Regions from separate parts of the Sphingomonas sp. GW821-FHT04B01 genome, predicted to be linked through region 1. Evidence: predicted binding sites of a transcription regulator. Region 1 holds the regulator's gene; each other region holds the start of a gene.

What was found. The regulator LexA, encoded in region 1, represses DNA repair genes until DNA is damaged. The targets are predictions, from matches to a motif close to GTTCCNCNCTTGTTCT.
Region 2: a site for LexA is predicted at 6,167-6,182, ahead of AC07UH_RS03365 (ribonucleoside-diphosphate reductase subunit alpha). Genes of this name have one in related genera too.
Region 3: a site for LexA is predicted at 4,566-4,581, ahead of radA (DNA repair protein RadA). Genes of this name have one in related genera too.
Region 4: a site for LexA is predicted at 5,454-5,469, ahead of AC07UH_RS21050 (LexA family protein). Genes of this name have one in related genera too.

The regions. Positions count from the first base shown of each region.
Region 1 covers NZ_JBWKTR010000003.1:182,427-190,278, reverse strand. Annotated here, with positions in the region: gene gltX (glutamate--tRNA ligase) at 1-832, opposite strand, end outside; gene AC07UH_RS09740 (ComEC/Rec2 family competence protein) at 925-3,033, shown strand; gene lexA (transcriptional repressor LexA) at 3,235-3,918, opposite strand; gene AC07UH_RS09730 (molybdopterin molybdotransferase MoeA) at 3,977-5,158, opposite strand; gene moaC (cyclic pyranopterin monophosphate synthase MoaC) at 5,163-5,630, opposite strand; gene trpC (indole-3-glycerol phosphate synthase TrpC) at 5,627-6,403, opposite strand; gene trpD (anthranilate phosphoribosyltransferase) at 6,400-7,395, opposite strand; gene AC07UH_RS09710 (anthranilate synthase component II) at 7,392-7,852, opposite strand, start outside.
Region 2 covers NZ_JBWKTR010000001.1:703,288-711,139, reverse strand. Annotated here, with positions in the region: gene AC07UH_RS03385 (GNAT family N-acetyltransferase) at 1-340, shown strand, start outside; gene AC07UH_RS03380 (DUF2501 domain-containing protein) at 315-764, opposite strand; gene AC07UH_RS03375 (fumarate hydratase) at 871-2,391, opposite strand; gene AC07UH_RS03370 (EAL domain-containing protein) at 2,901-5,552, shown strand; gene AC07UH_RS03365 (ribonucleoside-diphosphate reductase subunit alpha) at 6,260-7,852, shown strand, end outside.
Region 3 covers NZ_JBWKTR010000002.1:20,708-28,559, reverse strand. Annotated here, with positions in the region: gene AC07UH_RS06415 (DUF423 domain-containing protein) at 1-141, opposite strand, end outside; gene AC07UH_RS06410 (cation:proton antiporter domain-containing protein) at 138-1,904, opposite strand; gene AC07UH_RS06405 (iron-sulfur cluster assembly scaffold protein) at 1,897-2,334, opposite strand; gene AC07UH_RS06400 (CvpA family protein) at 2,331-2,900, opposite strand; gene radA (DNA repair protein RadA) at 3,174-4,544, opposite strand; gene AC07UH_RS06390 (glutathione S-transferase N-terminal domain-containing protein) at 4,911-5,609, opposite strand; gene AC07UH_RS06385 (glycosyltransferase family 4 protein) at 5,681-6,823, shown strand; gene AC07UH_RS06380 (DUF2218 domain-containing protein) at 7,256-7,546, opposite strand; gene AC07UH_RS06375 (PadR family transcriptional regulator) at 7,543-7,852, opposite strand, start outside.
Region 4 covers NZ_JBWKTR010000022.1:2,521-10,372, reverse strand. Annotated here, with positions in the region: gene AC07UH_RS21075 (TonB-dependent receptor plug domain-containing protein) at 1-2,074, shown strand, start outside; gene AC07UH_RS21070 (SOS response-associated peptidase family protein) at 2,111-2,746, opposite strand; gene AC07UH_RS21065 (hypothetical protein) at 2,765-2,986, opposite strand; gene AC07UH_RS21060 (hypothetical protein) at 3,098-3,289, opposite strand; gene AC07UH_RS21055 (Y-family DNA polymerase) at 3,727-4,995, opposite strand; gene AC07UH_RS21050 (LexA family protein) at 4,992-5,417, opposite strand; gene AC07UH_RS21045 (cache domain-containing protein) at 5,640-6,677, shown strand; gene AC07UH_RS21040 (energy transducer TonB) at 7,301-7,852, opposite strand, start outside.

The sequences.
Region 1 (7,852 bases):
CGAGGCGCAGGAGGTAATTGTCGAAGGCTTCCGGCAATATGCCCAGTTCGTCGCGATAGGCCTCGATGCCGACCGCGCCGTGGCGCTTCGACAGCTTCGCGCCGTCGGTGCCGTGGATCAGCGGGATATGCGCGTAGACGGGCTCGGGCCAGCCGTTCGCCTTGTAGATCGGCAGCTGGCGGAAGGCGTTGTTGAGATGGTCGTCGCCGCGGATGACGTGCGTCACGCCCATGTCATGGTCGTCGACCACCACCGCGAGCATGTACGTCGGCGTCCCGTCCGAGCGCAGGAGGATCAGATCGTCGAGCTCGGCATTCTGGACGGTCACCGAGCCCTGGACGCGATCCTCGATCGTCGTCGCGCCGTCGCGCGGCGCCTTGAGGCGGACGACGAAGGGCTGGTCTGCGGGTGCCGTCGCCGGATCGGCGTCGCGCCACGGCGAGCGGATGCGCAGCGGCTGCTTCGCCGCCTGCGCCGCTTCGCGCTGCGCGGTGATCTCCTCGGCGGTCATGTAGCAGCGATAGGCGTGGCCGCTGGCGACCATCTGATGCGCGACTTCGGCATGACGGTCGGCGCGGGCGAACTGGAAGACGGCGTCGCCGTCCCAGTCGAGGCCGAGCCATTTCAGCCCGCCGAGGATCGCGTCGATCGCCGGCTGGGTGGAGCGGGCGCGATCGGTGTCCTCGATGCGCAGCAGGAACTTGCCGCCTTGATGGCGCGCGTAGAGCCAGTTGAACAGTGCGGTACGCGCACCGCCGAGATGCAGATAGCCGGTCGGCGACGGCGCGAAGCGCGTGACGATCGTCGCAGGATTATCGTTCGTGGCGCTCAACCGCGCTTGCTCCCAAGGTTCGAGACGTGACGGCCGGAGCGGCCGCCGCGGGCCCTAGCACGCGGCTTCTGCGCCTTCAAATGCCCCGCGCCATGGAACGGTTGCGCGTCGGTATCGAAGAATGGCTGGAGGCGGAACGCGATCAGTTGGTGCTGTGGCTGCCGGTGGCATTCGGTGGCGGGATCGCGGCGTGGTTCGTGCTGCCCGATCCGCGGGCGTGGACGACGACGTTGCTGCTGTGCGCCGCAGCGGCGTTCGCCGCCATCGGGCTGGCACGCGGCGACCGGGCTGCGCGGGTCATCGCCCTCGGAGCCGTGGCCGTCGCCGCCGGTTTGGCGCTGATCTGGTGGCGGGCGGAGCGGGTCGCCGAACCGGTGCTCGCGCGCCCGGTCGTCGCGGTGGTACGCGGCAGCGTCGAGCGGGCCGAGCCGTTGATCGCACGCGGACTGATGCGGCTGACGATCCGCGCCGACGCCGGCCAGGGCCTGCCGACGCGGCTGCGGGTCAATCTCGCCGCAGCGGACGTACCGGCGGACGTGGGGGCGGGTGCGGTCGTCCGGCTGCGGGCGCGACTGATGCCGCCGCCCGACGCCGCGGTGCCCGGCGCCTATGATTTCGCACGGGTGGCGTGGTTCGCGGGTATCGGCGCGAACGGGCGTGGTTTCGCGCCGGTGACGGTGATCCGGCCCGCCCCGGCGGGGGGTGGCCTGCGGACGCGGCTGACCGATCATATCACCGCCCGGCTGGACGGCAGCCGCGGCGGGATCGCGGCCGCGCTCGCCACCGGTGACGAGGGTGCGATCACCCCGGACGATTCGGAAGCGATGCGCCGTGCCGGCCTCGCGCATCTCTTGTCGGTCAGCGGGTTGCACATCACCGCAGCCGTCGGCGCGACGATGCTGCTGGTCATGCGGCTGCTCGCCTTGTGGCCGTGGCTGGCGATCCGCGTCCGGTTGCCGCTGGTCGCGGCGGCGGCAGGAGCGCTGGCGGCGATCGGCTATACCTGGCTCACCGGCAGTCAGGTGCCGACGATCCGATCCTGCGTCGCATCGCTGCTGGTGCTGGGGGCACTGGTGCTCGGGCGCGAGGCGGTGACGTTGCGGCTGGTCGCCGCGGGCGCGATGACGGTGCTGCTCGTCTGGCCGGAGGCGGTGACCGGCGCGAGCTTCCAACTGTCCTTCGCGGCGATCGCGGCGATCGTCGCGCTGCACGAGCAGCCGCGTATCGAATCGTGGTTCGCGCCGCGTGAGGAGGGGCGAATGGCTCGCGTACTGCGGTCGCTGGCGTCGCTGCTGCTCACCGGGCTGGTCGTCGAGGCGGCGCTGATGCCGATCGCGGTCTATCATTTCCACAAAGCGGGGCTCTACGGCGCGGCGGCGAACATCGTCGCGATCCCGCTCACCACCTTCGTGGTGATGCCGCTCGAGGCGCTCGCCCTGCTGCTCGACGCCTTGGGCTGCGGCGGGCCGGTCTGGTGGGCGACCGATATTGCCCTGCGCCTGTTGCTGGTCCTCGCGCATGCGGTCGCCGCGGCGCCGGGATCGTCGCTTGCGCTGCCTTCGATGCCGGCGGCGGCGTTTGCGCTCCTGGTGGCGGGGGGATTGTGGTTGGCTTTGTGGCGGACGCGGTGGCGGCGGCTCGGCGTGGTACCGCTCGTCATCGGTGCGGGCTGGACGTGGCTGACGCCCGCGCCCGACCTGCTGGTGACGGGCGACGGGCGGCATATGGCGGTGCGTGTCGGCGGCGGTCTGGCGCTGCTGCGTGATCGGGCCGGGGACTATACGCGGGACATGCTCGCCGAAAACGGCGGCGCCGACGCGGGGATGCTATTGGGGGAGCAGGCGGCGGCGCGCTGCACGCGCGATGCGTGCGCGGCCGATGTGGATGCGGGCGGGCGGCGCTGGCGGGTGCTGGCGACGCGGAGCCTGTATCCGGTGAACCGCGACGATCTCGCGACGGCCTGTGCGCGTGCGGATGTGGTGGTGAGCGAACGCCATCTGCCGCGGGCGTGCCGGCCGCGCTGGCTCCGGCTGGACGCGCCGATGCTGCGGCGGATCGGCGGGGTCGCGGTGACCTTCGCGGGTGGCGAGGTGCGGACGGTGCGGCGCGACGGGGATGCACATCCGTGGTTCGCTGCCGTGCGGGTCATGCCGGCGGTGACGGGCGAGCACCATAGAAAGCGTCGATGGGGTGCCTCGTGAAAGTCCGCCAGTGCTCCTGCGGACGCAGGAGTCCAGAGCCAAGCAGAACAACGGCGTATGGCGTTCCGGACTCCTGGGCTCCTGCTTTCGCAGGAGCACCGGGATGACGTTCCCAGAGGTCTCGAACAAGTCCGGGGTGACCGAGAGAGGGTGGAAAGCGTTGGGCGTACATGGAGGCCCATATGCGATCCCGCCGGCGGCTCAATCGTAGCGGCGCAGGATGCCCGACAATTTGCCCTGCACGCGGACGTGCGAGGGCACGTAGCGTTGCGGTTCATAGGCGCGGTTGGCCGGATCGAGCCGGACCATCGCGCCCTCGCGACGGAAATATTTGAGCGTCGCCTCGCTGTCGTCGATCAGCGCGACGACGATCTCGCCGTCGCGGGCGACTTCGGTCCGGCGGATCAGCGCATAGTCGCCGTCGAGAATACCCGCCTCGACCATCGAATCGCCCGATACTTCCAGCGCATAATGTTCGCCCGAACCGAGCAGCGCGGCCGGCACCGCGAGCATCGAGCTTCCCTCGAACGCCTCGATCGGCACGCCGGCGGCGATGCGGCCGTGCAGCGGGATCTCGATGACGTCGTTGGCCGGCGTCGCCGTGGGGCGGACGTTGCCGGTCTTGGCAGGGGGCGCGGCCGGAGCGGCCGGCGCGGGCTTGCGTTCCGACCGTTCCGGCATGCGCAGCACTTCGAGCGCGCGGGCGCGGTTGGGCAGGCGGCGGATGAAATGCCGTTCCTCGAGCGCGCTGATCAGGCGGTGGACGCCCGATTTGGATTTCAGGTCGAGCGCTTCCTTCATCTCCTCGAACGAGGGCGAGATGCCGGTTTCTTCCAGCCGGTCGTTGATGAAGCAAACGAGCTCGTGTTGCTTGCGCGTGAGCATGAGCGGACCTTCCCCGTCGGAACAGACGCGGAACTTCTAGGGAACAGGATAGCGCCCGTCAAGCGATGACGAGGATTTCTGCCGAGTCGCCCGCACTGGCGGCAGGCGCGTCCACCGGCCGCACAATCAGGCAGTGCGAGCGGGCGAGCGTGAGGAGCATCGAACTGTCCTGGATGGTCGAGGCAAAGGCGCGACCGTCGCGCAGCTCGGCGCGCAGATAGTCGGTGCGCGGGCCGTTCGCGGGCAGATCCTCGCCGAGGATGGTCATCGTCGTGCGCGGTAGCGGGTCGACGGCGCCGGCGAGGCGCGCGACCAGCGGTTTGACGAACAGCAAGGCGGTGACAAACGCGGACACCGGATTACCGGGCAGGCCGAGCAGGATCGTGTCGCCGAGCCGGCCCGCCATCATCGGCTTGCCGGGGCGCAGCGCGATCCGCCAAAAGTCGATGCTGCCGCCGGCGGCCTCGAGCGCCGGGCGGACGAGATCGTGGTCGCCGACCGAAGCGCCGCCGGTGGTGACGAGCAAATCGGCATCGACACCGGCGAAGGCGTCCCGCAACGTGCCGAGATCGTCGGGGAGGATGCCGAGGTCGATCAACTCGATCGGCAGGTCGGCGAGCAGCGCCGCCAGCATCGCGCGGTTCGATTCGGGGAGCACGTCGGCCGAGGCGCCGCGGCCGGGCTCGACCAATTCGTCGCCGGTCGCGCAGATCGCGACCCGCACGCGGCGGTGGACGGCGATCGTCGCCACCCCGCCGGTCGCCGCGACCGCGATCCGCGCGGCGGTCAGCCGCTCGCCCTGCGCGATCAGCCGGTCACCGGTGGTGAAATCGAGGCCGCGGCGGCGGGTGTTGCGGCCGTGCGTCGGCGGACCTTCGCCGATCAGCAGGATCGCCGTGCCGTCGGCGGCGACTTCCTCCTGGATCATCACCGTGTCGGCGCCCGCGGGCATCGCCGCGCCGGTGAAGATCCGAACCGTTTCGCCCGGGCGGACCGCGCCGGCGAAGGGGCGGCCGGCGGCGCTTTCGCCGATCAGCGTCCAGGGACCGGGGAGGTCGGCGAAGCGGATGGCATAGCCGTCCATCGCCGACAGATCGGTCGCCGGCTGTGTCCGGCGGGCGACGACGTCGGCGGCGGCCCAGCGTCCGTGCGCCTGAGCGAGCGGTACCTCTTCGACGGCGACCGGGGCCGCCGAGGCGAACAGGCGGGCTTGCGCCTCGGCGATCGGCAGCAAGGCCATGGCGTCAGGCGCGCCAGTCGCCGGACTTGCCGCCGGCCTTTTCGAGCAGGCGGATGCCGGTGATCGTCATGCCGCGGTCCATCGCCTTCGCCATGTCGTAGATGGTCAGCAGCGCGACCGAGACGGCGGTGAGCGCCTCCATCTCGACGCCGGTCTTGCCGTCGGTCGCGGCGAGCGCGGTGGCGGTGATGCCGGTGTCGTCGAGCACCAGATCGAGCGTGACGCGGGTGAGGGGGAGGGGATGGCAGAGCGGGATGAGCTCGGCGGTCTTCTTCGCCGCCATGATGCCGGCGACGCGGGCGACGGCGAGCACGTCGCCCTTCTTCGCCGCACCGTCGCGGATCGCGGCGAGCGCATCCGCGGCGACCGCGATATGGCCGGTGGCGACGGCGCGGCGGCTGGTCACCGCCTTGTCGCCGACATCGACCATATGCGCGGCGCCGTCGGCGTCGAGATGGGTGAGGCCGCTCATCCGATCATCGCGCGGGTCGCGGCCTCGACATCGTCGGCGCGCATCAGCGCCTCGCCGATCAGGAAGCAGTGCACGCCGTGTGCGGCCATCGCGTCGAGATCGGCGCGCGTCTCGAGCCCGCTCTCGGCGACGAAGGTGCAGCCCTTGGGCGCCTTGTCGACCAGTTCGTAGGTGCGGGCGAAATCGACGGTGAAATCGCGCAGGTCGCGGTTGTTGACGCCGATCAGTCGCGACTTGAGCTTGAGCGCGCGGTCGAGTTCGTGCGCGTCGTGGACCTCGACCAGTACGTCCATGCCGCAGTCGCGCGCCGATGCCTCGATCTCCGCCATCTGGTTGTCGTCGAGCGCGGCGACGATGATGAGGATCGCGTCGGCGCCGATCGACCGGCTTTCGGTCGCCTGCCACGGATCGACCATGAAATCCTTGCGGATCACCGGCAGGTCGCAGGCGGCGCGCGCGGCGACGAGATAGTCGTCGGAGCCCTGGAACCATTGCTCGTCGGTGAGCACCGACAGGCAGGCGGCGCCGCCCGCCTGATAGGCGCGGGCGTGGGCGGGGGGATCGAAATCGGCGCGGATCAGGCCCTTCGACGGGCTCGCCTTCTTGATCTCGGCGATCAGCGCGTGGCCCGGCCTGGCGTCGAGCGCGGCGCGGAAGCCGCGCGGTTTGGTCACCGCGGCGATGCGTGCGTCGAGATCGGCGAGGCTCGTGGTCGCCTTGCGTGCGGCGACCTCGGCGCGTTTGGTTTCGATGATGCGGGAGAGGATGGTCATCGGTAGGCGATCCAGCGGTCGAGCAGCGCGCCCGCGCGGCCGTCGTCGAGCGCGGCCGCGGCGGCGTGCGCGCCGGCGGTGAGATGGGGACTGTGGCCGGCGACGACCAGCGCGGCGGCGGCGTTGAGCAGCACCGCGTCGCGATAGGCGCCCGCCTCGCCGGCAAGCAGGCGACGCAGCGCGGCGGCGTTATAGGCGGGGTCGCCGCCGCGGATCGCGGCGAGCGGATGGCGCGGCAGGCCGGCATCCTCGGGCGTGATCGTGGCCGGCAATGTCGCGCTGCCGACGTTGACCGCGATGCTCGGGCCGGCGGTGGAGAGTTCGTCGAGCCCCTCCTCGCCCGAGATCACCGCGGCGCGGGCGGTGCCGAGCTGGTCGAGCGCCTCGGCATAGAGGCCGGCATAATCGGGGCGGGCGATGCCGATCAGCTGATGCGTGACATGCGCCGGATTGGCGAGCGGCCCCATCAGGTTGAAGATGGTGCGCTTGCCGATGCGGCGGCGGATCGGGGTGATCCGCGCCATTGCGGGATGATGGTTGGCGGCGAACAGGAAGGCGATGCCGAGATCGGCGAGACTGCCCTCGGCGGTGGCGCCGGCGACCTCCATGTCGAGGCCGATCGCCTCGAGCGTGTCGGCGGCGCCCGCCTTGGACGAGGCGGCGCGGTTGCCGTGCTTGGCGACGGGCACGCCGCAGGCCGCGACGACCAGCGCCACCGCGGTCGAGACGTTGAGCGTGTGATGACCGTCGCCGCCGGTGCCGCAGACGTCGATCGCGCCGGCGGGGGCGGCGATCGGGATGAGGCGGGCGCGGAGGGCGCGCGCGGCCTCGGCGATCTCGATGCTGGTCTCGCCGCGGTCGGACAAAGCGATGAGGAAGGCGGCGATCGCCTCTTCCGACACGCGCGCGTCGAGGATGTCGGCAAAGGCCTGCGCCGCGCTCTCGCGCGACAGCGGCGTCGACGGATCGGGCAGCAGCGTCAGGATCGTCACGCGGGCGCCTTGACCGCGATGCCGGCAATCCGCAGAAAATTGGCGAGCATCGCATGGCCGTGTTCGGTGGCGATGCTTTCGGGATGGAACTGGACGCCGTGGATCGGCAGCGTCGCGTGGCGGAAGCCCATGACGTTGCCGTCGTCGGCGCGCGCATTCACCACCAGCGGCGCGGGCACGTCGTTGACGATCAGGCTGTGGTAGCGCGTCGCGGTGAACGGCGAGGGCAGGCCCTCGAACAGGCCGGTACCGTCGTGGGCGACGGGCGAGGTCTTGCCGTGCATCAGCCCGCCGCGCTCGACACGGCCGCCGAAATGCTGGCCGATCGCCTGATGGCCGAGGCAGACGCCGAGCAACGGACGGCCGGCATCGGCAGCGGCGGCGACGAGATCGAGGCTGACCCCCGCTTCGGTCGGCGTGCACGGGCCGGGCGAGATCAGGAACGCCTCGGCCCCCG
Region 2 (7,852 bases), on a different contig from region 1:
CAAGGACATCGCCAAACGCAACGGCGCGCTGCGCAAGTTGTTCGTCGCCGCGCATGCCCGCGGTCGCGAGCTTGGCGTCGCCGTCGGGCTGCTCGATGCGCTGGTACAGCATGCCCGGCAAAACGGGATGCAGAACGTCTTTCTCGGTACCGCGCGGGATTTCCACAGCGCGCACCGTTTCTACAAGAAGAACGGCTTTCGGGAGATATCGCGTATGGGCCTGCCGGTGAATTTCCCGGTGATGATGGTGGACCGCAAGTTCTTCCAGCTCGCGATCCCGCAGTCGCCGACGACCACCGGCGGCCGCAGCCGGGTCAAAGGAACGCCTTTGCCCGGTTGAGCACCAGATTGCACACCTGGTTCTTCACCTGCCCGCGCAGCCCGTCGAGCGACAGCGCCTGCCCGCCCGGCGCCTGTACCTGCCCCGCCTGGCCCGCCGCATAGCCCGGCTGGCTCTGCACGTCCTTCTGTCCGGTCAGCCGTCCGAGCACACCCGCCGCGCCCGACGCGCCGCCACCGGTGCCGAGCAACCGGTTCTTGACGCAATAGCCGAGCAGCCCGGCGGCATTGCCCGCGCCGATCGACCCGATCCGCGGCAGCGCCCCGGCCCCGCCGCCGCCGCCGAGCAGGCTCTGCGCCTGCCCCAGCCAACCGCCGGCCTGCGACGTACCGGTGGCGGCGCCGGTCTGCGGTGCCGGATCGGCGGTCTGCGCGCTCGCCAGCGTCGGCGCGAGGATCAGCACGGCGGCAAGGATCGTCTTCATGGCAGGGCTCCCATCGTCATGATGGCCAACCAACCACCCGCCGCCGACGCCGTTCCACCGCCGCCCGCGGCACTGGCTCGGCCCGTCCCGCTGCTGACGCCTCCGCTCAGGCCGGCGTCAGCAGCCCCTCGCGTGCGATCTTCTCGCGCCACACCAGAGGCGCGAGCTGATGGACGTTCTGCCCCGCGCTGTCGACCGCGACGGTGACCGGGAAGTCGCTGACCTCGAATTCGTAGATCGCCTCCATGCCGAGATCCTCGAAGCCGACCACCTTCGACCCCTTGATCGCCCGCGCGACGAGATACGCCGCACCGCCGACCGCCATCAGATAGGCGCTCTTCGCCTCGGCGATCGCCTCGGTCGCCGCCGGGCCGCGCTCGGCCTTGCCGACCATCGCGAGCAGCCCCTGGTCGAGCATCATGCGAGTGAACTTGTCCATCCGCGTCGCCGTCGTCGGCCCCGCCGGCCCGACGACCTCCTCGCCGACCGGATCGACCGGCCCGACATAATAGATCACGCGCCCGCGGAAATCGACCGGCAGCGGCTCGCCCTTGGCCAGCATGTCGGCGATCCGCTTGTGCGCGGCGTCGCGCCCGGTCAGCATCTTGCCGTTGAGCAGCAGCCGGTCGCCATGCTTCCACTGCGCCACCACCTCGGGCGTCAGCGTGTCGAGATCGACGCGGATCGCGGCGCTGTCCGGCTGCCAGTCGACCTGCGGCCAGTCACTGAGCTTCGGCGCCTCGAGATAGGACGGGCCGCTGCCGTCGAGCGTGAAATGCGCGTGGCGCGTCGCGGCGCAATTGGGGATCATCGCCACCGGCTTGGACGCGGCATGCGTCGGCCAGTCGAGGATCTTGACGTCGAGGATCGTCGACAGCCCGCCCAGCCCCTGCGCACCGATGCCGAGCGCATTGACCTTGTCCATCAGCTCGATGCGCAGCGCCTCGATATCGTTCTTCGGCCCGCGCGCCTTGAGCTGCCCCATGTCGATCGCACCCATCAGCGATTGCTTGGCGAGCAGCATCGCCTTTTCGGCGGTGCCGCCGATGCCGATGCCCAGCATCCCCGGCGGGCACCAGCCCGCGCCCATCTGCGGGATCATCTCCAGCACCCAGTCGACGATGCTGTCGCTCGGGTTCATCATCTTGAACTTCGACTTGTTCTCCGACCCGCCACCCTTGGCCGCGACGTCGACCGACACGCGCGACCCCGGCACCATCTCGACGTGGAGCACCGAAGGCGTGTTGTCGCGCGTGTTGCGCCGGGTGAACGCCGGATCGGCGAGGATCGAGGCGCGCAGCTTGTTCTCCGGGTGCAAGTACGCCCGCCGCACGCCCTCGTCGATCACCTCCTGCAACGACAGGTCGCTGTCGAGCCGGCAATCCTGCCCCCATTTGACGAAGACGGTGACGATGCCGGTGTCCTGGCAGATCGGCCGATGCCCCTCGGCGCACATTCGGCTGTTGGTCAGGATCTGCGCGATCGCGTCCTTCGCCGCCGGGCTCCGCTCGGCCTGATAGGCCTCGCCGAGCGCGCGGATGTAATCCATCGGATGATAGTAACTGATGAATTGCAGCGCATCGGCGACGCTGTCGATCAGGTCGGTGGCGCGGATGGTCGTGGTCACGGGGCGGGCTCCTTCGCGCCCGCCTTAAAGCCCGGAAGGATGGCCGCCAAGGCACGTTTCGGACCGGAGCCGGTGTCGTCCCCGGCACTTGCCGAGCGTTCTGCGAAACCCCGCCATGTCGCCCCCCGCCAGTGTTCCCGCGAAGGCGGGAACCCAGAGCCAAGCAAAACGACGTCTCGTGGCGTACACGACCCTGGGCTCCCGCCTGCGCGGGAGCACTGCACATGCCTGACGTACCCCAGCGGAGGCGGGAGGTCCGCGAGACCCCGCGATGTCGCCCCCCTCAGTGTTCCCGCAAAGGCGGGAATCCAGAGCCAAGCAAAACAACGTCTCGTGGCGTACGTGACCCTGGGCTCCCGCCTGCGCGGGAGCACTGCCGATGCCTGACGTACCCCAAAAAAAACCGCGCGCCCACGCCTCTCCCCGAAGGTGACGAACACCAGCACCGCGACCCAAAAACCCCCGTGATCGCAAAGCTTTCTCAACCATCACACGTTATTTTGCGCGTCATGCCCCTGCCCTCCCCCACGCCCGATCAGATCCCCGCCGTCCCGGTGCTGCGCCTGCTCGGTCTCGGCGGCGAGCAGAGCGACCATGAGGCGCAGATGCACGCCGGCCATCTCGCGCACGTCCGGACGATCTGGCCGTTCGCGCTCGCCGCGCAGGGAATCGCCAGCGCGGTGCTGATCGGCGCGGCGCTGGGCGACGTCGCCACCAACGGCGCGCCGGTCGGCATCGTCGTCGCCATCGTCGCGCTGCTGCTGCCCTCGCTCGCCGCCTATGCGCTGCTCGCGGCGTCGCGGCCGCGCGGCTGGCCGCCGCACGTCCGCACCCGCGGTCTGGTGGCGAGCGCCACCGTCGCCGCCGCCGCCCTGCTCTGGCTGCTCTGGGCGTCGACGCGGCTGCCGATCAGCCCGGTCCAGCTCGGCTGCTTCGTCGGCCTCGCCGGCGCGATCGGCATGACCAGCATCGCCCTCCACCCGGTCCGCGCCGCGACGCTCGGCTTCGGCGCCGGGCTGGTGCTGATGCTCGCGCTCCTGTCCGACAGCGTGCTGCCGGCACTGGTCGCGCTCGCCTTCCTCGTCTGCCTCGGCGTCGCCACCGCGCGGCTCGCCCGGCTCGACGGCCTCGCGGTGCAGCGCCGCGTCTCCGCCGCGCGCGAGGGCAGCCTCGCGGTCAAGATGATCGCCGAATTCGAAGGCCATGGCACCGGCTGGTTCTGGGAGGCCGACCGCCAGGGCCGCATCACCTATCTCTCCGCCAAGGTCGCCGCGGCGCTCGCCCCGCCCTATCGCGATCCCGGCGGCTGCCTGCTCACCGACGTGTTCCGGATGGACAGTGCCTCGCCGGGCACCGAACGCACCCTCGCCTTCCACATCTCGTCGCGCACCTCGTTCGCCGATTATACCGTCTGCGCGACCGGCAGCACCGACGGCACCGAGCCCGACCGCTGGTGGTCGATCTCGGGCCGGCCGGTGATCGACGATCTCGGCCGCTTCCAGGGCTTCATCGGCTCGGGCAGCGACCTCACCGAGAAGCGCAAGTCCGATGCCGAGATCACCCGCCTCGCGCTGTTCGACGGCCTCACCGGCCTCGCCAACCGCCAGCGCATGCGCCAGAGCCTCGAAAAGACGCTGCAACCGCAGGGCGGCGTGCTGCGCCCCGCCTCGCTGTTCCTGATGGACCTCGACCGGTTCAAGGCGGTCAACGACACGCTCGGCCATCAGGCCGGCGATGCCTTGCTCAAGCAGGTCGCGCAGCGGCTCGAACGCGTCGTCGGCGCGGTCGGGCTGGTCGGCCGGCTGGGCGGCGACGAATTCAAGGTGCTGCTGCCCGCGATCGACCATCGCGATACGTTGACGACGCTCGCCCGGGAGCTGATCGCCGCGCTGTCGCAGCCCTATTTCATCGCCGGCGCGACGGTGACGATCGGCTGTTCGATCGGCATCGCCATCGCCCCCCAGCACGGCGACAATGCCGAGGAGCTGGTCCGCAACGCCGATCTCGCGCTCTATGCCGCCAAGGCCGACGGCCGCGGCGTCCACCGCTTCTTCTCCGAGGAGATGCTGTCGGGCGCGAAGAGCCGCAAGGCGCTGGAGGACGACATGCGCGCCGCGCTGGCGGAAGGCGGCTTCCACCTCCATTATCAACCCGTGGTCTCGACCGCGACCGAGGAAATCACCGGCTATGAGGCGCTGCTGCGCTGGCAGCATCCGGTGCGCGGCCGCATCTCGCCCGCAGACTTCATCCCGGTGGCGGAGGAATGCGGGCTGATCGAGGCGCTCGGCGAATGGGTGCTGCGCACCGCTTGCGACGCCGCCGCGCGCTGGCCGCGCGCGGTGCGCGTCGCGGTCAACGTCTCGCCGATCCAGTTCGCCAACCCCGCCTTCCCCGCGATCGTCACCTCGGCGCTGGCGCGCAGCGGCCTGCCCGCGTCGCGGCTCGAGCTGGAGATCACCGAGGGCGTGTTCCTCGACGAATCCGGCGCGACCGATGCGATGTTCCGGTCGCTGAAGGCGCTCGGCGTCCGCCTCGCGCTCGACGATTTCGGCACCGGCTATTCCAGCCTCGGCTATCTGCGCACCGCGCCGTTCGACAAGATCAAGATCGACCAGAGCTTCGTCCGCGGCGCCGCGCAGCCGGGCAACCGCAATGCGGCGATCATCCGCGCCATCGTCACGCTCGCCGATACGCTCGCCATGGAGACGACTGCCGAAGGCGTCGAGATCCAGGACGAGATCGAGCTCGTCCGCACCCTGGGCTGCAGCCATATCCAAGGCTTCGTCTACGGCGCCGGCATCGCCGATGCGGAGGTGATCGTGCAGCTCGGCGGCGCGGTGCAGGCCGCGCCGGTCGGCCACAAGGTCAGCCGCACGCCGCGCACCAAGATGCTGCGCTCGGCGCGGCTCGCGATCGGCCGCACGCAGGGCGACGTGCGCATCCGCAACATCTCCGCGAGCGGCGCGATGATCGACGGCGTCGCGATCGACGACGAAGCGGTCGGGCTCGACGTGCTGATCGAGCTGGTCGAGGACCAGATGTTCGCCGCCCGCGTCGCCTGGGCGCAGGACGGCAAGGCGGGGCTGCATTTCGCCGAGAATTTCAACCTCGACCGGCTCCAGCAGGCACAGCCCGGCCGCGTCGCCCGCCGCGCGACCTAGTCCCGATCGACCTTCATCGTCGTAACGTAACTCCTCCCCCTGGCGGGCAGGGCTATCTCATATGGCTAGCTGATAAGGCTCGATTGGTTTCCTCACGAGATTCGTCACCCCGGACTCGTTCCGGGGTCCACCGGGCCGCAAGAGGACGGTACAGAACCAAGCCTTTCTCCTCGCCGCGGGGTGGACCCCGGAACAAGTCCGGGGTGACGGGGTGGGTTTGGCACACGACGGACTTACAGAAATCTTCATATGCGATAGCCCTGCCCCGGCGGGGGAGGATTTTGACGGAATGTCGGTCCCACCCTAGTCCCGTCCTACCCGCTAGGCGCGTGATTCATGTCCGGATTCGCCGCGACTAAAAATTTTCGTTCCCGCATCGTTCCCTTGCGCTTTCCGTAACCCGCGGAAGTCCGCGCGTCGTGCGGCATCGTCCGCTGCCGGGGTGCACCGGCGGGGCGGAACCGGCCTCGCTCCGCCGCATTACCCCCTTGCCTGCCGCGTCGGTTTGCCACAACTTGTGGGGGTTGAGTTCGGGGGCGGACCCAATTGCTGGTAGAGAACACCGTCGATCCCCATATCGGGCATCGGCACCGGGCAAGCCGCGTAGTCGCGATGTGCTCATTTTGTTCTCTTCCTCGGGCCGCCTTGGTGGTAGCATGAGAATGCACCGCCGATTCGAACACTTAGAGAACGAAGGATCGGTTTCGATGGATTTCAGGGACACGCAGGGTGAAGCAATGACCAGCGACACGATCGAAGCACCGGCCGGCGAAGCCACCACCGATGCGGCACGCGCCACCACCGCCTCCCCCGCAACCGAGGCGGTCGGCACCGGCAGCAAGGCGGTCCGCGCCCGCCCCTATCCGGTCGAGGTCGACCATAGCCGCGACGCGCTGCTCACCGACTTCGGCAAGGAGACGCTGAACGACCGCTATCTGCTGCCGGGCGAGAGCTATCAGGACCTCTTCGTCCGCGTCGCCTCGGCCTATGCCGACGATGCCGCGCACGCGCAGCGCCTGTACGATTATATCTCGAAGCTGTGGTTCATGCCGGCGACGCCGGTGCTGTCCAACGGCGGCACCGGGCGCGGCCTGCCGATCAGCTGCTATCTCAATTCGGTCCCCGACAGCCTCAACGGCATCGTCGACACCTGGAACGAGAACGTCTGGCTCGCCTCGCGCGGCGGCGGCATCGGCACCTATTGGGGCAACGTCCGCGGCATCGGCGAGCCGGTCGGCCTCAACGGCAAGACCAGCGGCATCATCCCCTTCGTCCGCGTGATGGACAGCCTGACGCTCGCGATCTCGCAGGGTTCGCTGCGCCGCGGCTCGGCCGCCTGCTATCTCGACATCAGCCATCCGGAGATCGAGGAATTCCTCGAGATCCGCAAACCCTCGGGCGATTTCAACCGCAAGGCGCTCAACCTGCACCATGGCGTGCTGCTCACCGATGCCTTCATGGAGGCGGTGCGCAACGGCGAGGAATGGCATCTGCGCAGCCCCAAGGATCAGACGATCCGCCAGACGGTGGATGCGCGCTCGCTGTTCCAGAAGCTGGTCGAGACCCGCCTGCAGACCGGCGAGCCCTATATCGTCTTCGCCGACCACGTGAATTCCAACATGCCCAAGCATCATCGCGAGCTGGGCCTCAAGGTGTCGACTTCGAACCTGTGCAGCGAGATCACGCTGCCGACCGGCGTCGACCATCTCGGCAACGACCGCACCGCGGTCTGCTGCCTGTCGAGCCTCAACCTCGAGACATGGGACCAGTGGAAGGACGAGAAGGGCTTCATCGAGGACGTGATGCGCTTCCTCGACAACGTCCTGCAGGATTATATCGACCGCCACGAGCCGGGCATGGAGCGCGCCGCCTATAGCGCGGGCCGCGAACGCTCGGTCGGGCTCGGCGTGATGGGCTTCCATTCCTTCCTCCAGGCGCGCGGCCTGCCGTTCGAGGGGGCGATGGCCAAGTCGTGGAACCTGCGGATGTTCAAGCACATCAAGGGCCAGGCGGACGAAGCCTCGATGCAGCTCGCGATCGAGCGCGGCCCCTGCCCCGACGCCGCCGACACCGGCGCGATGGAGCGGTTCAGCTGCAAGATGGCGATCGCGCCGACCGCGTCGATCAGCATCATCTGCGGCGGCACCAGCGCGTGCATCGAGCCGATCCCGGCCAACATCTACACGCACAAGACGCTGTCGGGCAGCTTCTCGGTCAAGAACCCCTATCTCGAAAAGCTGCTCAACGAGAAGTCGAAGAACAGCGATGCGGTGTGGAACTCGATCCTCGAGCACGGCGGG
Region 3 (7,852 bases), on a different contig from region 1:
CGCCGCCACCGCATGGATCAATTGGTAATGGCTGCCGGTCTTGAGCCAATCGACCGCCGGGCCGCTCGCGCCGTGCGCACCGAACGCCCCAGCCGCCACCGCGATGGCGCCCGACAGCGCCGCCAGTATCGCCACGATCATCGCGGATCATTCCCCCATGGCTGTTGCTCGGCGACCATCGACCGCGCCGCGCGGATATCCCCCGCCTCGATCTGGATGCGCAGCCGCTCCTTGTCGCGCGCACGATAGGCCTCTTCGGCACGATCGATCTCGGCGCCGGCGATGCCGAGGTCGCGCATCGCGACGCGCGCCATTTTCACCGCCGATTCGAGCACCTCGCGCACGACGAACACGCCCGAGGACTTCTTGAGCTTGACCAGCGCGCGCCGGTCGAACGCGCGGACGTAGATGGCGGCATCGGGAAACGCCTCGTGCACCCCCTCCAGCGTATCGGGCTCGATCTGGTCGCCATCGATGCAGAACAGGATCAGCTCCGCCTCCGCCGCACCGGCCTGACGCAGCAGGTCGAGCCGCGTGCCGTCGCCGTAATAGACCTTGGCGCCGAATTCGCCGGCGATGTCGATCATCTCGATATCGCGGTCGATCAGCGTCACCGGGATCTTCTGCGCGAGCAGCATCTGCCCCACCGTCTGGCCGAACCGGCCGTAGCCGACGATGATCGCATTGGCGCCGTCGGCCTTGGGCCCGTCGCGCGCTTGGTCCTTGGCGACCGGCTCCTCGCGGAAGCGGCGGGTGGCGCCCATCAGGAAGGGCGTCGTCGCCATCGACACGGTGATGATCGCGCCGAACAGGCTCGCCGCCTCGGGCGCGACGAGCAGGCCCTGCTGCGCCTGCGCGAACAGCACGAAGCCGAACTCGCCGCCCTGGCTGAGCAGCACGCCGAGCGCCAGCGCGCTGCGCCACGTCATCCTGAAGGCGAGGCCGATCCCCATGATGACCGCGGTCTTGGTCGCGATCAGCGCCAGCGCCATGCTCGCCACGAACAGCGGCCGTTCGGAAATCGCATGCAGGTCGAGCATCATGCCGACCGCGAGGAAGAACAGGCCGAGCAGGATCGAGCGGAACGGCTCGACATCCGCCTCCAGCTCGTGCCGATAGGGGCTGTCGGCGAGCATCACGCCGGCGATGAACGCGCCCAATGCGGTCGACAGCCCCAGCGCCTCCATCACCGCCGCGCTGGCGATGACGGTGAACAGCGCGGCGAAGACGAACATCTCGCGCTCGCCGAGATTGCCGATCAGCCGGAACAGCGGCCGCAGCACGAACCGGCCGACCAGGATCAGCCCGGCCACCGCGCCCACGGTATAGAGCGCGAGCAGCCATCCCGGCGGTCCGCCGGCATCGGCGGGGTTGCGGCTCATCGCCGCGACGATCGTGATCAGCGGCACGATCGACAGGTCCTGGAACAGCAGGATCGAGAATGCCCGCTCGCCGAACGGCGTACGCAACCGCCCCGACGATTGCAGCAGCGGCAGCACCTGCGCGGTCGACGACAGCGCCAAGGGCAGCCCGAGCGCCAGCGCCGCGGTCGGCGAGAAATGCGCGGCGCCCCAAACGACCGCGGTGATCGCCAGCCCGCACACCACCACCTGGATCAGCCCGAGCCCGAAGATCTCCTGCTTCATCCGCCACAGCCGCGTCGGGTTGAGCTCGAGCCCCACGATGAACAGCAGCAGCGTGATGCCGAGCTCGGCGACCCCGATCTTCGCCTCGGCATCGCCGACGAGGCCGAGCAGATGCGGCCCGACCACCGCGCCGGCGACGAGAAAGCCCAGCGTCGCACCCAGCCCGAGCCGCCGGAACAGCAATACGAAGCCCAGCCCGAACCCCAGCAGGATCACCCCGTCGCGCAGCATCGACGCGCCGCCGGCCGCCTCATGCATCGGCATGCGCCTCGCGCGCCGCGAAGGCCGCCTCGGCCGCCGCCTCGAACGCCAGCCGGATCGACGGATGCCGCGCGGTATAATCGAGCGCCGGCGCGAACACGTCGAGCCCCGGCCAGTCCGGCATGTCGCCCTCGCGCGCCAGCCAGGCGGTCAGCGCATCGCGCGCCGCCGCCAGCTCCTCGGGCGTCTTGCCGAGGATGTCGCGCGCGAGCAGCGACGCGGACGCCTGCCCCAGCGCGCAGGCGCGCACGAGCAGCCCGACCTCGCTCACCCGGCCGTCGTCGCCGACGCCGACGTCCACCGTCACGCGGCTGCCGCAGATCGGCGAGCGTTTCTCCGCGGTGGCCTGCGCATGATCGAGCCGCGCATGATGCGGGATCGACGCCGCGAGCCGCAGGATCTCGGCATTGTAGAGGGGCGCATTCATCGTGGACTGCTCGCATTGTCGGAGGCATCGGACCGGAGGCTCTGGCGCGCGCCGAACACCGGCAGGCCGCGCCGCCGCCGGTCGACGAAATCGGCGATCCCCGCGCTGGTCGCGTTGAGCAGGTTGTAGCAGCGCGACTGCGTCATCCAGTCGGGCCGCTGCGCCGGGCCGCCGCGCGCGGTATCGACCAGCAACGCCGCGACGAGAAAGCCAAGGCTGGCGATGATCAGCCCCTTGAGCGCGCCGAAGCCGAAGCCGAGCGCGCGGTCGACGGGGCCGAGGATCGACTGCCGCGTCCGCTTGCCGATCGCATTGGCGACGAGCTTGCCGCCGATATAGGTACCGCCGGCGATCACCACGAACGCCGCCACCGCCGCGCCCGACGCGGTGCCGATCGTGCCGGCGAGCTTGGCGGCGAGCGCGACATGGAACAGCTTGAGCATCGCGACGATCGCCACCCAGGCGAACAGCGACAGCACTTCGGTGACGAAGCCACGCTTGAGCCCGAGCAGCGCCGCGCCCAGCACGGCGACGAGTACGATGATGTCGAGAGCGGTCAGCGCCATGCCCAAGGGAATAGGGATGCGCGGGCGGGGGCGCTAGTCCTTGGTGGTCGTGGGGGCGGTCCTCGTGGCTCGGTGCGGTCGAGGTCCCCCACTTCGTCCGGCCCCTTCTTCGTCATCCCGGCGAAGGCCGGGCCCCATGGTGGCGGGCGGTGGATGGTGCGTGCCATCGCTGGCGGCGCGGTGTCCATGGGTCCCGGCCTTCGCCGGGATGACGAATGGGGAAAGCGCCGGACGGAGCGGACCGACGAAGCGGCAGCCCGCCCCTCCCCCCGGTCACCGCCCCAGCATATGATCCACGAACTCGCCCAGCGTCCGGAACCCCGTCATCCGCAGCGTGCTCTCCTCCTTCGCCACCGCCGCCGGCACCAGCGCGCGCTCGAACCCCAGCTTGCCCGCCTCCTTCAGCCGCAGCGCGCCATGCGCCACCGGCCGGATCTCGCCCGACAGCGCGACCTCGCCGAACGCGACCGCATCGATCGCCACCGGCCGCTCGGACAGCGCCGAGACCAGCGCCGCCGCCACCGCCATGTCCGCCGCCGGGTCCTGCACGCGATAGCCGCCGGCGATGTTGAGATAGACTTCGGCATTGGAGAAGCTCAGCCCGCAGCGCGCCTCGAGCACCGCGAGGATCATCGCCAGCCGCCCGCTGTCCCAGCCGACCACCGCGCGGCGCGGCGTCGCGCCGCTCGCCAGCCGCACCACCAGCGCCTGGATCTCGACCAGCACCGGCCGCGTCCCCTCCAGCGCGGGGAACACCGTCGTCCCCGTCACCCCCTCGTCGCGCTGCGTCAGGAACAGCGCGGAGGGATTGGAGACCTCCGCCAGCCCCTCGCTCTGCATCGCGAACACGCCGATCTCGTCGGTCCCGCCGAAGCGGTTCTTGATCGCGCGCAGGATGCGATATTGGTGGCTGCGCTCGCCCTCGAAGGCCAGCACGGTGTCGACCATATGTTCGAGCACGCGCGGGCCGGCGATCGATCCGTCCTTGGTGACGTGGCCGACCAGCACCAGCGCGGTGCCGCGCTCCTTGGCGAAGCGGATCAGCTCCTGCGACGAGGCGCGCACCTGGCTCACCGTGCCGGGCGCACCCTCGATCAGGTCGGAATGCATCGTCTGGATCGAATCGATCACCAGCAAGGCCGGCGGCGGCCCCATCGACAGCGTCGTCAGGATATCACGCGTCGAGGTCGCCGCGGCGAGCTGTACCGGCGCATGGCCGATGCCCAGCCGCCGCGCGCGCAGCCGTACCTGATCGGTCGCCTCCTCACCCGAGACATAGGCGACGCTCTTGCCGGCGAGCGCCAGCTTGGCGGCGGCCTGCAGCAGCAGCGTCGACTTGCCGATGCCGGGATCGCCGCCGATCAGCGTCGCCGACCCTTCGACGAAGCCGCCGCCGAGCGCGCGGTCGAGTTCGGCGATGCCCGTCGCCATCCGCTCGGGCAGGACGATATCGGCGTCGAGCCCGACCAGCTCGAACGATCGCCCGCCGGTGCGCAGGTCGTGCTTGGCCTGGAACGGCGTGACCACCGCGCTCGCCTCTTCGACCAGCGTGTTCCACTCGGAGCAATCGGCACATTGTCCTGCCCAGCGATGCGACACCGATCCGCACGCCTGGCACACATATCGTTTCTGCGGTTTCGCCATGCCGCGCGATATAGGCAAAGGAGAACGGGAAGGGAACAGATTTCGGGTCGGGCCGCGCGGACACCGGTGGGGAGGAACGAGCCCAAGTCCTCACCCGCCAGGGGAAGGCTATGTTATATGGACGCTCGTGCGGGCCGGTCGTCTTCCATGCTTATTCCGTCACCCCGGACTTGTTCCGGGGTCCACCCTGCGGCGAGGAGAAAGGCTTGATCCGACACCGTTCCCCCGCGGCTCGGTGGACCCCGGAACCAGTCCGGGGTGACGCATCTGATGGGGAAACCGATCGAACCTCATCACCGCAATCATATGCGATACCCCTCCCCGCAAGGGGGAGGATTTGGGCGCGGTCATGCGGCGCACTCGAGATCACCCCGGAATCGCCACCCCCCGCTGTACCGCCGGCCGCGCCAGCCCGCGCGCGAGCCACGCCGCCACGTTCGCGAACCGCTCGAAGCCGACCAGCTCGCCCGCGTCGTAGAAACCGACCAAAGCATTCACCCAGCCGAGATGCGCGATGTCCGCCACCGAATAGTCCGCCCCCAGCAGCCAATCCCTGCCCGCCAGCGCCGCATCGAGCACCCCCAGCAACCGCACCACCTCGGCGACGTAGCGGTCGCGCGGCCGCTTGTCCTCGAAGTCGCGGCCCGCGAACTTGTGGAAGAAGCCGAGCTGCCCGAACATCGGGCCGACGCCGCCCATCTGGAACATCAGCCACTGGATCGCCTGCCACCGCCCGGCCGGGTCGGCCGGCAGGAACCGTCCGCTCTTCTCCGCCAGATAGAGCAGGATCGCACCGCTCTCGAACAGGCCGAACGGCGCTCCGCCCGGCCCGTCGGGATCGATGATCGCCGGAATCTTGCCATTGGGATTGAGCGAGACGAACGCCGCCGACTTCTGCTCGTCCTGGCCGAAGTCGATCCGGTGCGCCTCGTATGGCAGCCCCGTCTCCTCCAGCATGATCGACACCTTGACGCCGTTGGGCGTCGGCAGCGAATAGAGCTGGATCCGCTCGGGATGCTGCGCCGGCCAGCGCTGCGTGATCGGAAAGGCGGACAGATCGGTCATCGGCGGCACCCTTGACTGTTGAACCGCCGACATAGTCACGCCGCAATCGCGCCGCTATGGCCGGCGGCAGCATGCAACCCTCCGATCTTCGTGTCGCGCTGTTCAGCGGCAATTACAATTACACGCGCGATGGTGCCAATCAGGCGCTGAACCTGCTCGTCGCCCATCTGCTGGCGCAGGGCGTCACGGTCCGCATCTATTCGCCGACGATCGATCCGCCCGCCTTCCCGCCGACCGGCGACCTCGTCTCGGTGCCGGCGATCCCGATGCCGGGAGGGCGCGCCGAATATCTGCTCGGCCGCTATCTGCCCGCCAGGACCCGCGCCGATCTCGAAGCCTTCGCCCCCAATCTCGTCCACGTCTCCGCGCCCGACCTGCTCAACCATGGCGCGGTGAGCTGGGCGCGGCGCAACGGCATCCCCAGCCTCGCCTCCTTCCACACCCGGTTCGAGACTTATTTCCGTTATTACCGGATCGGCTTTGTCGAACCGTGGATCAAGGCGCTGATGCGGCGCTTCTACAATCGCGTCGACCGGGTGATGCCGCCGAGCCCCAGCATGGGCGCGCTGCTGCGCGAATGGGGGGTGACGACGCCGATCACGATCTGGTCGCGCGGCATCGACCACGATCGCTTCGTGCCCGAACGGCGCAGCCTCGCCTGGCGGCGCGCGCTCGGCATCGGCGACGACGAGATCGCGGTTGGCTTCCTCGGCCGGCTGGTCAAGGAAAAGGGGCTCGACGTCTTCGCGGAGGTGATCAAGGATCTCACCCGGCGCGGCGTGCCGCACAAGGTGCTGGTGATCGGCAAGGGGCCGGCGCAGGACTGGTTCGCGCAACAGGCGCCGGGCGCGATCTTCGCCGGCTTCCAGTCGGGCGACGACCTCGGCCGCGCGGTCGCGTCGATGGACGTGTTCTTCAACCCCTCGGTGACCGAGACGTTCGGCAACGTCACCACCGAGGCGATGGCCGCCGGCGTGCCGGTGGTGGCGGCGCGGGCGACGGGCGCGGTCGATCTCGTCGAGCATGGCGTGACCGGATTTCTGGTCGAGCCGACCGATATCGCCGGCTATGCGGATGCGATCGAGCGGATCGTCACCGAACCGGGGCTCAAGGCGCGAATGGGCGCGGCCGGTCTGGCGCGCGCCGCGACCTACCGTTGGGACACCGCCAACCAGACCGTGCTCGACACCTATCTGGAACTGGTCGGCCGCTAAGGTTTCCCACCGCCCGGGGGATGGCAGTGAGGATCGAGCCGCTTCCACATTTTCTCCGTCACCCCGGACTGGTTCCGGGGTCCACCGGGCTGCAAGAGGATGGTCTCACCTCAAGCCGCTTTCCTCGCCGCGGGGTGGACCCCGGAACCAGTCCGGGGTGACGGGGATGGTTTGGCGAGCGACGGACTCACTTGGAGGTTCATATGCGGCGTCCCCCTTGCGGGGCAGCGCTATCGCATATGGCCGTCTGAATGCTTCGGATGACAGTCCAAAACCCGCTCCGTCACCCCGGGCTCGACCCGGGGTCCCGCTTCTTCCGACACGAAGAAGCGGGATGCCGGATCAAGTCCGGCATGACGGGGATATAACGGTCATCGCAATACCCCGATCGATTACATCCGGTCCCCCTCCCCCTTGCGGGGAAGGACGCCCCTACCCCGCCCGCCAGTCGAAGGTCAGCGGCGCCTCGCGGAAGGCGAAACGGTCGAGATGGCTCGCCACCACCTCGCGCATCCGGCTCTCGTCCTCGCCCTCCGGCACGGTCAGCACCAGATCGAGGCTGTCGCTGTCCGCCTTCATCGCCAGCAGCGATCCGTTGGGGAAGGCGATGCTGCCTTCCTCGGCGGTGAAGCTGACCGCCATCTTGTGGCTCCAATGCTTCGCCAGTTGCTGGAGATAGCGGCTCGCCGACCCCGTCGGCACACGCGCGACCGAGACGCTCACTTGAGCCGCTCGATCTTCTGGACGACGCCGTCGATCAGCGCCGCGACCTCGTGCACCGCATCGTCGGACAGATCGCCCGCCTCGACCCGCTCCATCACCACGTCGCGCAGGTTGCGCATCGCCCGCCGGATCGGCGCCCGATCATGACGCGCACGATGCGCGCCGATCTCGGCCAGCCGCGCCATCAGCATCGCCACCTGCTCTTCATGCTCGGCGAGGTGCGCCTCGCCCGCCGCGGTGACGACGAAGCGCTTGCGCGCCGTCTCCGACGGCTGTTCGGCGATCAGCTCCATCTCGGCGAGCATC
Region 4 (7,852 bases), on a different contig from region 1:
TACTTATCGGCAAACCAGTGCGGCGGTGAACGGCGTTGGTTGCCGTTACGATCTCGTCGATCGTTACCGGCAGATCCAGCCGTTGCAGGAGCGCTATTCGGTCAACGGCCGGATCAGTGTCCGCCTGAGCGATTCGATCGAGGGTTATATCACCGGCAGCTACAGCCGCAGCGATGTGAGCATCAGGGGCACGCCGTCGGCGATCCGTGCGACGCAGCCGTTCGGCGGCGCACCGGCGGCCGCTTCGAGCAACCCGGGTGTCGTCCTGCCGGTGTACATCTGCACGTCGGGCATCAATTGTTCGGTGCCGGGCACGGCAGGTCGCCAGCTCAACCCGAACAACCCCTATGCCGCCGCCTTCGCCAACGATCCGAACAACGGTGCGGCGCGCATCTATTACCTGTTCGGCGACATCCCGGTCGGCAGCGACCGAACCAACGAGGTGTATCGCGGCACCGCCGGTCTGGACGGCAGCTTCGGCGAAGGCTGGAACTGGCGCGTGCAGGGCGCCTATGCGCGCGACGAGCTGGAGATCACGCAGCACGGCCTGATCAATATCGCCGCCCTGCGCAGCGCGATCAACACCGGCAGCTACAATTTCGTCAATCCGAGTCTGAACAGCCAGGCGGTGCGCGATACGCTGTCGCCCGACAAGACGACGCCGTCACATTCGACGATGGCATCGCTCGATGCATCGCTCAGCAAGGCGCTGTTCGAACTGCCGGGTGGCTCGTTGCAGGTCGCCGTCGGCGGGCAGGTGCGCCGCGAGACGCTGGAGAACAACAACCAGAACGTCGCGCTCGACACCTATGGTCTGACGACGTCGTCGTCGTTCGGTAAGCACACGGTTTCGGCGGGTTACTTCGAGATCGATGCGCCGATCCTCAACATCCTCGATGTCAACGCCTCGGGCCGTTACGATCACTATTCGGAAGGGTTCGGCCGCTTCTCACCTAAGGTCGGCGTCAAGTTCTCGCCGTTCAAGCAGTTGGCGATTCGCGGCACCTATTCGCAGGGTTTCCGCGCACCGACCTTCGCCGAGAGCGGCGTACGCAGCCAATATGCGGGCTTCGTCACTTATACCCCGCCTTGTAATTTCATTCTGGCGCATGGCGGCACCGGCACCACAACGACGTGTAGCAGCAACGGCAATCCTTACGGCCAGTCCTATTCGCTGGGCCGCGGCGTCGCCGGCAATCCGGACCTTAAGCCGGAAACCTCGCGCAGCTTCACCGCCGGCGTGATCGTGCAGCCGGTCAAGTGGTTCAGCTTCACCGCCGACTATTACAACGTCAAGAAGTCGGACCTGATCGTCGCCGGGCCGTTGATCGGTGCGGCACAGGCGGCTTACTACAGCGCGAGCAACGTCGCGGCGGCACAGGCTGCGGTCGCCAACGTCGGTCCGGGCTATTCGGTCAATCTGGTCGATGCGCCCGATCCCGCATTCCCGGGCGCCCTGCCCCGCGTGCTGATCATCAACGTGCCGTTCGTGAACGCCGATTACTCGATCACCTCGGGTATCGATCTGGCGGCGACCGCGAACGTTCCGCTGGGTGAGGGTTCGACCTTCACCAGCCGTGTCGAGGTCACCCACCTGTTCAAGTACGACCTGCACACCAGCGGTGGCGTGCAGAAATATGCGGGCACGATGGGTCCGTACGATCTGTCGTCGGGCAATGGCACGCCGTCGTGGCGCGGCAACTGGCAGAATACGCTTCAGGTAGGCGCATACTCTTTGACCGCGACGACGTATTTCGTTGACAAGATCAAGGCAGTTGCAACCGACCAAGGCAATCTGTCGACCGCCTGCACGGCGGCGCTGTACAAAGCGACCACTGATACAACCGGCGGCGATCGTTTTTGCTACGTCAAAAAGTTCATCAATGTCGACTTGAACGGATCGGTGAAGGTCAACGACGACTTCACGTTCTTCGTTAACGTCGGCAACGTGTTCAACGCGCATGCACCGGTGGCTCCCGCGGCATATGCGAGCGCGCCGAACTTCCTGACTACATGGCATTATGCCGGCCTGGTCGGCCGCACCTTCCGCGCGGGTGCCAGCTTCGGCTTCTAAACAGGTGCGTCTTTGAGGGAGGGGTTTCCCCCTCCCTCACTCTCTGTGCGGAGACTCGCGCGTCGGGAACACTGGGCCGCGCACCGTCATCTTGTCAGCCGGATACGGCTGCTGGAGCGCCACCACGTCGTCGTAGCTGCCGCGCAGCCACCGGTCCCAATCCGCTTCATGCAGGATCGTGATCATCGCCTTGGGGTGGATAGGCGCGACCAACTCGTTCGGATTGCAGGTCACCATCGTGAACCCTGTCCCCTTCGCCGTCTGCTGCCAGAACCCAGCTACGGCGAACACCGGCTGATCCGGCACGTCGAACCACATCTCGCCCTTGATGGGCGAGCCGTCACCAACCTTGTGCTTGTCCGGTGTCCACTCGCAAAACTCTGTGAGCGGCACGAGGCATCGGTTGTGCGGCTCGGCAGCCAGTCGCCGCCACTGCGGCAAGCCCAAGTTGCGGACGTTGGTCATAGGCCATGCAGCGCCGCCGCCAAGGACGTCCCACAGCATCATATCGACAGCACGCCGGCCGCGTTCTTCGCGCACGACGAACGCCTTCGACTTTGGAAACAGCTCCTGAGGGTCCTTGTTCGGCCGGACGACGTCCTGCGCCCAGCTCGCCCCGAAGCGCTCGAACAGCGTCTCTGGTTCGCCGGAAAAGCGCGCGCGATTGCACATGCGGCTAAATACTCCCGGTCACGCGTCGAGGTCCTCATCGTCCGATTTGGCATCGATGCCGCGGGCAGCCAGAGCATCGCGTAGTTGCCTCTGGATACTTGCCCCATTGAGGTGGCCGTGAACGCCATCGCGCCCTTCCGCGCTCAACTGCGCACGGATGTCGGCAACCGAATGGCAGGCTCCGGACCGGGCGAGCTGGAAGGCGCGCTCGATAGTGCCGATCTCGTTGTCCCTGTTCATAAGCCTGCGCCGCTCATCCCCGATATGAAGGTCAAATCGTTCTCTCCGTCTTTAAGGCGAGAACCATGCTTGCCCAATTTCACCTCCGAGGAAAGATCCTTCGACTGGGGTTCAGTTTCCCATCAAAGCCAAAAGCAGCACGGTCGTTGCGCCGTAGAAAGCGACCTGCCAAAGCGCCAGCATACCGAGCGCAACGCCCGGCTTCCCGCGAGCCCATTCGTGCTTAATCGCACACTTCACGCTACCGGGGATGAGCCAGCTGCGATCGAGAACGTGCAGCATCTTACGTTCGGCAGGCGACATAGGATCTTGCATCTCAATCTCTCGTAGATGTCGCTGGCGTACGCCGGCGTGGGTATGAGTCACCGGCTCCCGCGAGTGGCGCTTCGTCCGTGGTGTCAGGTGGGGGAAGCGGACGAAGCGCCGGCACACCCTCCAGTACGCGACAGGGAGTCTGTGCTCTGGGTCGGCGTAATCGCATCGTTCGATTAAGAATAAGAGCAGAGGCTGTGCCTCGGCGCTGCTGCCTTATGTGACCTGTCATAGCCGGTCAGAAGCCGCCACTTATGATTCGCCACCATCGCCTGACGCGTTGCATCCACGTCTTGCGGTCGTGTTTGAACCGACGGCCTTCTTCGGTGGGGCGTCGTGCGCGGTTGCTGATTGGTCGGCGAGCCATGCCACTTCATGACTGCGGACGATTGCATCGGTCGTGAACACGCTGGTCTGGCGCGGTTCAGTTACGACCTGACGGTCGGCACCTCGGCGATACTCGTCGTCCATGAGGGCGATCGCATCTCAGAACGCAGCTTCCATTCGCGTCGGAATCCCTGCGATGCCGTCACCGCAGTCCACTTCCCGAACTTGCCGTTGATCTCGTCGAGTGCGCTCATCAGCCGGTCACGCTTGCCGGTGTCGTCTTCGAACAATGTTCGCGGCCGCATGTCGGCGGCGACGAGGTCATCCAGCATGATGCCCGCCTTCGTGTACGCGTAACCATCTCGCCATGCCCGTTCAGCGCCACGGCGGGCGGCGGCGATCAGTTCAAGGCTGTCATTCGTCATCGGGTGCAGGGTCACCGTACGTGATCCCGCATATTGCGGCCGATCGGGCTTATGGCGGTTGGTGTGGAAGAAGGCGGTCAACCTAGCGGCGACAAGACCGTGCTGCCGCAGCTTCTCACCGGCGCGCAGGGCGTATTGGCTGAGCGCACCCATTAGCCCGTCGAACGTGGTCACCGGCGTCCCAAACGATCGCGTTACGGCCATGCCCTTGCGTTGGGGAGCGACCATCTCGACGGCGGCGGAAGGGACACCGCGTAGCTCGGCGACAAGCCGTTCCAGCACCACGGTCCCGACAGCACGCGCCTGCTTCATCGGCATGTCGCGGAGGGTGCCGGCGGTGGTGATGCCGAGGTCCGTCAGCTTGCGCGCCGTTGCGCCGCCAACGCCCCAAACGTCCTCGACCGGAAAGGCATGCATCACGTCGCGCCTAATCCCATCGTCGCGGAGATCGGCCACGCCGTTGAAGTCGGCGTTCTTCTTGGCGGCGGCATTGGCGAGTTTCGCCAGGGTTTTGGTCTCGGCGATGCCCACGCAGGTTGGGATCGTCGTCCACTGGCGCACCTGATCCCGCATCTCGTGCGCGTGAGCGACGAGATCGCGGTCTTCGAAGCCGGCGAGGTCGAGGAAGGTCTCGTCGATCGAATAGATCTCGAAGTCGCGGGCGAACGCCTCGCATGCGGCGATCACCCGGCGCTGCATGTCGCCGTACAGGGTGTAGTTGGACGACAGCACACGGATGCGATGCTGCCGCACCTTGTCACGCAGATGGTGGATAGGGTCGCCCATCTTGATGCCCAGGGCCTTCGCCTCGGCCGATCGGGCAATGGCGCAGCCATCGTTGTTCGACAGGACGATCACCGGGACACCGACGAGGCTGGCATCGAATGCCCGCTCGCACGACACATAGTAGTTGTTGCAGTCGATCAGCGCGATCGGCGTGCTCATGGCACCTGGCGGGCGACACCCACCACCACGCCCCAGATCTCGACATGCTCGTCCACCAGGATGTGCGAATAGCCCTCCGCCTCCGGCACGAGCCAGTGCCGGCCATCCATATGCCGCAGGCGCTTCAACGTCCGCTCCCCATGGACCAGCGCCACGACGATCGCACCACTGCGCGGCTGCTTGGCGCGGTTGACCACGATCAAGTCGCCATCGTTGATCCCTGCCCCGGCCATCGACTGTCCATCGACCCGCATGATGTAGCTGGCGGCAGGATGCTGGACGAGCCAGGCGCCAAGGTCGATCGGATCCTGCATGTCGTCCTGAGCTGGCGAGGGGAAGCCAGCCGGCGTGCGGCACAGGAAATAGGGCACCTCACGCGGCACCAGCTCGAACGGTATTTCGTGCAGGCGCAACGTGTTCATGGCGACTCCCTCTTCGGTCCGCTCTTAACGCGTGTTAGAACTAAAGGGGAACAAAGAATCTGCGGCTGAGGCTGGATTGTCGTAGATAGGGCACGGGCACGCGCCGCATCCGGGCTCAGATGGGTCCTGCTATGGCCGTCCCTTCTGGGTAACCCATGTTACAGGCTAACGGTGGTTTAACGATCAATCGGTAGGTTCATGCCGTCTTCCTGAAAGTTGATCATGCCCCGTCGGATCCGCTCATTGTTGCAGTCTCTCAGCAACGAAGTCACTGCGCACGCTACGAAGGCAGAGGCAATAGCTGGGCAGACCAACCTGCTTGCCCTTAACGCCACCATAGAGGCTGCGCGTGCGGGCGATGCAGGCCGGGGTTTCTCTGTTGTCGCTCAGGAAGTGAAGAGCTTAGCGGCCGTCGCTAGGTCATCGGCCACCAAGTTCCGCGATGAGGTTCTTGAATACCTTCATCACGGCTCCGCGATTGCGGACGAACTTGCGCGCGACATTGAGGGTGGTCGTCTAGCAGATCTGGCACAATCGATAGCTGGCACCCTTGCCCGGACGCTTTACGACCGATCAATTGATATTCGCATGCTTGCGACAGACCACAGTGTTTGCGAAGCCTTGCTGCTCGATCGAAGATCGGCCCGGGCGGAAGCGCGGGCATTGAGCCGGCTACGCAAGTTGCTCGAATGCTCGCCCTATTTTCTGAATGCCTTTGTGGTGGACGCTGAGGGCAACGTGGCTGTCTGCGCTCACGACAACGCCGCCGTTAGGAACGTTAATTTTAAAGGGTACACCCAATATCAACGTGTCATGTCTGCCCCGCCAGAGGTCGACTGGATTACCGACGAGGTTTGGAAGAATCCTTGGTCTCAAGACCGTTGCGTCTTGGTCTATGTCGCACCGGTACGCATTGAGGGCGCGACGGTTGGCGCCTGTTACTTGGAATACGACTTCGAAGGGCAGGTTGCCAATATCATGAACGTAGTCAATCGGACCGCCCGCAACGCGGTCGCGTCCATTGTAGATTCGCAAAACCGGGTGGTCGCGACGACAGGCACGTACCGTTATCATGCTCTCTATCCTTACAAAGCTGCCGATGGATCGGGAGAATTGATGGACGGGCTGAACTTGGCGCAGGCGGTGGTGAGAGCCGAGCATGGAATAAGCGGCCTTGATCTGAGCTGCGTCATCGAAGAGCATGTTGAGACCGAGGAGCAAATTGCGCGTGCGCTTCAAATGCGCGCGCGGTCGCAATGACAATCGGGACCGCTGGCGTCGCAACTGTGGCCTAGAAAGGCCTAGATGAGGGCAACCATAAGGGTCGAGGCCCGACGCGTGTACCAGCGATCATTGGTTGACCTGACAGGCATATTTATCTCGCCCCAAGCATGCTTAGCCAATAGGCGCATCGGGATGAGGTTCTGCAATTGACGGGACCTACAGGCGGACGCAGCATGGGTTAGCCCGATAACCGGGTGGAGGATGTTCAATGCGCAAGCTTATGATCGCTGCAATCAGCGTCGGCCTTCTCGCCACCGCCTCACCATCCGTGGCGGCACCCTGTCGCGACTCGAAGGGTAAGTTCATCAAATGCCCAGACAAGGCCCCGGTGAAAGCGACCCGCTGTAAGGCCGCCAATGGCAAGTTCGCGAAATGCGGCACGGCTGGTGCGAAGCCGGTCTAACGAATGAGCTGAGCTGAACGATGTTTAGCGACGGGCATCAGTTAGGATGAAGGGTGACATCCCGTGACGTGCCCGTCGCGCTGATTGTTGAGGATCAGCGTGTTCGCTGACGCTGACGCGAGGGCGGCAGAACAGCGGTGTAGGCGAGCGACACTACAAACTACCCGCCTCTCGAAACACGTCTCCTCAGCAACGTTCAGCGTCGATCTGTCGAGGATGCGATGTCGAACGCCACGGTTTGAGTTCGTACTACACGCCAGGCATTGCCTACCTTGTCCCGAGCGGGTGCAAAGACGTAGCGTGCGGGCATCGCTCGGCATGCGGCAACGTCAAACTCGGGGAGGCCGCTGGATACTAGGGTCGCACATTTTTCAACGTGGCCTTTGACATCAACGATGTACCGCAGCGTCATCGATATGCTTTTCTGATTGCCTGGCAGTCTCGGCACGTAGAGCGTCACATCGGCGGGATATTCGCCAGGCTTTTTACTATGGAGCATCCAGGTGACGCCGAACCGATATATTCCAGCTATCGGCGCACCTGCCTCGTCTTTTGCGGCATTGAATTTGCCACGATGCATAGCGGCAGCGCATGTCTGTCCGTCAAGATCCGGCGCCCCGCTGGAAACGACGACGTAGCAAGCTTTCGGCCGGCCAGTTTTGTCGACGAATATGTCTGCTTGGGTCAGTCCTGACGCCTCAGCGAAAACCGCCACGTCGGGATACTGTACGCCGGTCAACCAATCCGC